Regions from separate parts of the Proteiniborus sp. MB09-C3 genome, predicted to be linked through region 2. Evidence: riboswitches for the same ligand, from Rfam matches in the RefSeq annotation. Region 2 holds a riboswitch; the other holds the start of a gene.

Region 1 (3,428 bases), 1.1 Mb from region 2:
TTCTGCTCAATTTCTTTCTTGCGTGAGGTGACTTCAATGCCACGATTTTTTTCAACTATAACATCTTTCTTCATTAGTTCTTTGCCCTGCCAATGGCTAAAATATCCCTTTACCTTTTCAAGAACTTCCTCATGCTCTAATGGAGACACTATGCTTATAACAGTATTATTCGGAATGTAATATTTATTATAAAATGACATTATTTCATTTCTCGTAACATTTTTAATAATGCTTTCTTTCCCTAATATATCATATCTCAATGGGCTTTTTTCAAAGCCTATGCTGTTTACTTTATTAAAGCTAAAATGCTCCACATCATCGTAGCTGTTTCTAAATTCAGCTAATATAACTCCTCTTTCCTTTTCTATTTCTTCAGAAGGAAAGGTAGAATTTTTAATAATATCTGATAATATTTCTATAGATGGATCAAACTCTTGAAAAAGAGCTGTAATTGAAAATACTGTAGATGTATAAGTTGTATAAGCATTATAGGAACCTGCCCTATCTTCTAAATCCTGATCTATATCAATATTTGTTCTAGATTTTGTGCCTTTAAAAAGCATATGCTCAATAAAATGACAAAGACCTTTTTCATTTTCCTCTTCATTTACAGCACCTACATCAATTCCTAATTGTATAGAGCAAAGCTCTGTATCTTTTTTTATAGAAACTATTTTAAATCCATTTTCTAATGTATATTCTTTCCAATCAAAAAAATATTTTTCCATTGTTAAAACTCCTAATCTAGTAAGTGAATTATTTTTCTTCCATCATATTAATTTATTGCCTGTAATCACACTATCTATGATATTATAATTGATTTTAAATCAAATTAATAGGTTTAAATTTTTTATTTTCAGCACAAAAGCTTTAGTACATGTGTCAAGATATTGAAAAACCCCGTTTTAAACGAGACCACTGAAAAAATCCTTTTGTCATCCTGAGTGTCAGCGAAGGATCTCTCATGCATTGAAAACATAAGATTCTTCAACTACGTCTCAGAATGACAATCAAAAAAACAGACTTTTTCAGTGGTCTCTTTTAAACATGGGGCTTCTTTGATTATTATCTAGTGATTTCTATGTCCTTTTCAAAATGCTGATAATCTTTTAAACCATTCCATTCTCCTCCCCAAGTCCAGCCTCTACTTTTAAATGCATTATAGCATGTATCATCTCTCGTTATCATACCTTTTCGTACATTGCCCCTATCTAGATACATACTGCCTTCTTCTGGAAGTACTATATCTCCTTTTACATAGGGATTTTGAATTGGATTTATATCTATGGCTATACCATAGCTATGGTTTGAAAACACTTCTTTTTTTCCAGTTACTTCTCTTGAGCAGAAAGCAGATGTATTGTTATCTGCCATTGATAGCTCATCATTTGCATCGTAGTCATCAATTAGCCTAATCTTCCCTATGGGAAATTTCTTATCATAGAGCTCTTTAAATATGTCGATAACCTCTTGTGCTAATTTCTTATGAACTACCATCTCTCCCATACATTCATTATCATCAAATCCCCAATATGTAACTTTTATATATGAAAGCTCATCTAGCTTTACAGGTGTATTTTCCCTCCAAGATACCCCTACTATTTTTTCTGTAATCTCCTCTGATAAAATGCTATACATAAAAACCGGTGCGGTATTCTCATCATTCTTTGTATCATCATATTCTTCATAAGGAGTGTTGAAAGCTAGTAGGCTATTATTAGGCAATGATGGTTCTTCATCTATGCCCTGAATATTCCTATGGTTTTTTTCTTTTATTATTAATAAGGACATTAATATGACTATCGCTACTAAGGATATAATCTTGATGCTATTGATAACCTTACTACTTTTAATCATCTTGTCCTCCTATTCAATAATTACTTTTGCTGCTATTTTTATTTTATAACATATCTCTATACTATTATATAGCTTGACACTGTTTTATATGATAATAAGGCCATATCAGCTTAGTATGGATGCAGCGGCAATTTATTCCTTATTTCGAATATTGGTTGACATAATAATTTAAGGTCTGTATAATAATTACTATGCAAAAACACTATACTTGCTGAATCCTAGATTTCTAGGTACGGAGGAACCAATTAAGGGGTTAATCCATGATCTCATGGTAGGGAGCCTTCTGTCCCGAACCCGTCAGCTAACTTCGGAAGCAAAAAAGGAAGGAGTGTTTTCTAATGAAAATACATCAAAAAAGGATTGTTGTATCAATCCTAGTACTAGTATTAATCTTACTGAACATAACAAGTGTCTATGCCGCTGGAAATAGCACAAATTCTTATGTAGTATTAAAGTTTAGAAGCAGAGGCCCTGAAGTATCTAAATTACAGCAGGCTCTAAATAACAAAGGCTTCTGGGCGGGAAATGTTGATGGTATTTTTGGACCAAAAACTGAAAATGCAGTAATTGCTTTTCAGAAAGCTAACAAGATAACTATTGATGGTATAGCTGGTAAACAAACTCAGTCCTTATTATATGGAACTTCAGCATCTACTCAAGTATCACGTGGAACAAGCTCAGGCAGCAGTGCAGAAACTACAAATGTGTATTGGCTTTCAAGAATAATCCATGCTGAGGCTGGATCTGAACCATATAGGGGAAAAGTAGCTGTAGGAAGTGTTATCTTAAATAGAGTCGTTTCAAGCGAATTTCCTAACACGATAAAGGATGTAATATTTGAGTACTATAATGGTATTCCTCAGTTTAGTCCTGTCGCGGAAGGAACTATCTACAATACTCCATCAGAAGAAAGTGTACAAGCAGCTAAAGATGCATTAAATGGTGTTAAACCAGTAGGAAATTCAACTTATTTTTTCAATCCAGATAAAGCAGAAGGCAAATGGATTGTAAATAACAAGACATATGTAACACGTATTGGAGATCACGTGTTTTACAAATAGTAAGATTAAGAAAAATTAAAAATGACAGAGACGGTTTCATCACCTAATGACAAGGATGATGGATAACCGCCTCTTGTTATCTAGTCAAAATAAATTTCTAGCAATACAGGGCAATGGTCACTACCCATTATGTCTGGACAAATCATGGAATCCTTTAACTTGTCCTTCAATCTTTCAGATACAATAAAATAGTCAATTCTCCAGCCCACATTCCTCTCTCTAGCTTTTCCCATATATGACCACCAGGAATAGGCATCCTCCTTGTCTGGATAAAAGTATCTAAATGTATCTATGAAACCATTGTTAAGCAGTTCAGTCATCTTTTCTCGCTCTTCATCTGTGAAACCAGCATTTTTTCTATTGGAGCTTGGATTTTTTAGGTCTATTTCCTTATGGGCTACATTTAAGTCTCCACATAAAATAACTGGTTTTATAGAATCAAGCTCCTTAAGATAATTTCTAAAGGCATCTTCCCAGGTCATCCTATAATCTAATCTTGCAAGCTCTCTT
Region 2 (3,428 bases):
CTTGCATGGCTCCAGAAAGCTCGCCAATTTCATCTAAAAACAGTGTGCCACCATCAGCTTCCTTAAAAAGTCCATCCTTTCCACCTTCTATAGCACCAGTAAAGCTTCCTTTTTCATACCCGAATAACTCGCTTTCAATTAAACTATCAGGCAAAGCTGCACAATTTAATGTTACGAAGCTTTTATTTTTGCGACTGCTTAGTCTCTGAATGGCTTTTGCAAATAACTCTTTTCCAGTGCCGCTTTCTCCACGCAATAAAATAGTAGAGTCACTTTTAGCTACTAGCTTGGAGACTTCTTTGACCTTTTCAATTGAAGGACTATTTCCAACAATATCTTTAAATATCCCTTCGTTATTTGCAGAGATGATATTAGCTATCTGTATAGTTTTTTTGACATCCTTTATAGATATTACAGCCCCAAGGGTTCTATCGTTATCATCTTTAATAAGGCTCTCAGTAGTTATATATTGTTTATTATTAGTATTTTCTATATTAAAATGAAAGTTATTATGTACATTTTCTTTTCGCATTAAATTGGAGATAGATGAGTTGTTATTTATTAGATTCCTTATATCTGTCCCTAAAACATCTTCTTTTTTGCAATTGAAAATATTTTCGCAATAATTATTAAAAATCTCAATTTTAAAATCTTTATTTATAGAAATTATTCCATCATCTACGGAATTGATGATAGCATAAAGCTTTCTTTCATTTGTTTCATATGAAAGTAGCTCTATTTCATCTATGGAAATAACGCCATTTATTTTTAACAATTTATTTATTAGTAAATTCTTTTTTTTGCTATCTATTTTTCCTATTTTTACGCAGACTTTTTTTGGTGATACTTCTAAGGAATTAAGATTTATATTAGCTGAATAGATTTCAGATAATATGGCTAGTGTCATACCAATTCTATCTTCTGTAATTATTTTAAATCGAATAAATTCATTCATATTTATCACCAGCTCCAACAGATTTTCAATAAAGAAGGCATCATAAACCATATTCAATTTTTCTATGAAAAATCCTTTAAATAAATCTAAGAAAAACCCTTCTTGATAAAAAACATATATTTTTTCAAAAAAATTTAATGATCAATTGAAAAACTAAATCAGACTTTGTGAAGTTGAATTTGGGCATAGTTTCAAGAGGTCTGCTATAAAAAAGTTTTTTTGTAAGACTAAATTAGACTGCAATGTAAAAAGGAGTCTAATTTACTTTTACAACTAAGGAGACTGTCAAAGAAAGATATAAATTTTTGTACTTGCAATCTTAGGAAACTTATGGTATAATTGTAAAACGGATTGTATAAACTAAATATAGTATCGCTGAATTCTCTAGAGAAGCGGGGGAACCAATTTTTAGGGGTGAATCCGATTTAGGAGGGGCTACCCTTTAGCCCTAACCCGACAGCTAACCTCGTAAGCGTAGAAGGGGGCAGTATATTATACTGATTTGAAACCCATGGAGCCCCATGGTTTTTTTGACCCCCAAATTTTAGTTTACGTAATGTAGTAGTAAATATTATTTGGAGAGGATGATTTTATTGAAAAAAGAGCTCACTTATTGTATTATTGGTGCTGGCAACGGTGGAATTGCTATGGCAGGATACCTTGCTAAGATCGGATACAAGGTAAACCTGTACAATAGGACATTAGAAAAGATTCTTCCTCTGATGAAAGATAGGATTATCTACCTTACAGGTGAGGAAAATGGGCACGGAGTGCTGAACAAAGTAACAAGCAATATGGAAGAGGCTATTAAAGATGTTGACATAATAATGGTAACTGTTCCTGCCATTGGACATTATTATATTGCTAAAGAAATGGCTCCTTATTTAAAGGATGGTCAAATAATAATACTAAATCCAGGTCGAACTGGAGGGGCTTTAGAGGTATATGAAACCCTATTAAGAGAAAGAAAGAAGAATAATATAATAGTGGCAGAAGCTCAAACCTTCATTTATGCCTCTAGATCAACGGCATTTAATCATGCGCATATTTTTAAATCTAAAAAGGAAGTAACTCTAGCTGCAATACCAGCCATAAAAACAAATTATGTATTAGAGCTTATCAACGAGGCATATCCTCAGTTTATATCAGCAAAAGATGTTCTAGAAACTAGCATCAACAACTACGGTGCAATATTTCATCCAGCACCTACACTTCTGAACAGCGGGCATATCGAAAGGGGAGCACCCTTTGAATATTATACCGAAGGAATTACACCATCAATAGGAAATTTTCTGGAGAAAATAGACAGAGAAAGAATGGAACTAGGGAGAATGCTTCAGGTAGAGACAGTATCAGCCACTGAATGGTTAAAGGAGACCTATGGCACAAAAGGTGAAACTATCTTTGAAGCTGTTCAGAATAATCCAGCATATAAAGGATTACAAGCACCACAGGGACTACATATTAGATATATTTACGAGGATGTTCCATATAGCTTAGTACCTATGGAATCGATGGCCTGCAGCTTAGGAATGAAAACTCCGGCTATATCTTCAATAATTAATGTAGCTCAATTAATGACAAACAGAGACTTTAGAGAAGAAGGTAGAACAGCAGATAGATTGGGATTAGAAGGATTGACAATTGCAGAAATGCATATGCTGGCAAGGAGAGGAACAATAGTCAAGAGAAGGTTGGAAGAGGTGGTTTAATGAAAAAAATTATAGGATTGACACTTGGAAATTGTGTCCATGTGGCAGGTACCATGAATTTTCTTGGTCTAGCAGAAAAGGAAAATTATAAAACGGAATCCGTAGGCATAGGAATAGATGTTAGTGAGCTAACCAAAATCATTGAAGATAAAAAGCCTGATATTGTAGGGCTTTCGTATAGACTGTCACCAGAACCACTGAATAAAATATTAGAAGAATTAAAAGAAAATATCCATATAAATGAGAACTTAAAGAATATAGTTTGGTTATTTGGCGGTACAGAGCCAACAGCCTTAGTAGCGGAAAGACATAACATATTTGATAAGATTTTTTATGGAAATGAAGATATTGATGAAGTAATCGCTTACCTTAAAGGACAGGAAAGCTTAGAAGAAGAATCTTATCCAAGGAATCTTATAGACAGGATAAAATCAAAATATCCTTATCCAGTAATAAGACATCATCTAGGGCTTACATCTATGGAGAATACTATAGAGGCAATAGAAAAGATTGCCAATGCCAAAGTATTAGACATAATATCCATAGCGCCAGACCAAAATGCTCAAGAGTTTTTCTTCGATCAAGAAAATATGGACGAGAATTTAAACGGAGCTGGTGGAGTGCCTGTTAGAACTAGAGAGGACCTACAAGCTTTATATAATGGAGCTCAAAGAGGAAATTATCCTCTATTAAGATCATATAGCGGAACTAAGAATATAATTAGATTTGCAGAGGTTTTAAAAGATACTATAAACAATGCT

What was found. Region 2 has a riboswitch for cyclic di-AMP ahead of QO263_RS04525 (NAD/NADP octopine/nopaline dehydrogenase family protein). Riboswitches for the same ligand answer to the same signal wherever they lie in the genome.
Region 1: linked by a shared signal. The riboswitch ahead of QO263_RS09670 (cell wall hydrolase) and the one ahead of QO263_RS04525 (NAD/NADP octopine/nopaline dehydrogenase family protein) in region 2 are both predicted to bind cyclic di-AMP.

The regions. Positions count from the first base shown of each region.
Region 1 covers NZ_CP127161.1:2,020,227-2,023,654, reverse strand. The annotation lists gene QO263_RS09680 (M16 family metallopeptidase) at 1-728, opposite strand, end outside; gene QO263_RS09675 (M15 family metallopeptidase) at 1,066-1,857, opposite strand; cyclic di-AMP (ydaO/yuaA leader) riboswitch at 2,057-2,188, shown strand; gene QO263_RS09670 (cell wall hydrolase) at 2,196-2,918, shown strand; gene QO263_RS09665 (exodeoxyribonuclease III) at 2,999-3,428, opposite strand, start outside.
Region 2 covers NZ_CP127161.1:928,519-931,946, forward strand. The annotation lists gene QO263_RS04520 (sigma 54-interacting transcriptional regulator) at 1-955, opposite strand, end outside; cyclic di-AMP (ydaO/yuaA leader) riboswitch at 1,319-1,445, shown strand; gene QO263_RS04525 (NAD/NADP octopine/nopaline dehydrogenase family protein) at 1,549-2,667, shown strand; gene QO263_RS04530 (methionine synthase) at 2,667-3,428, shown strand, end outside.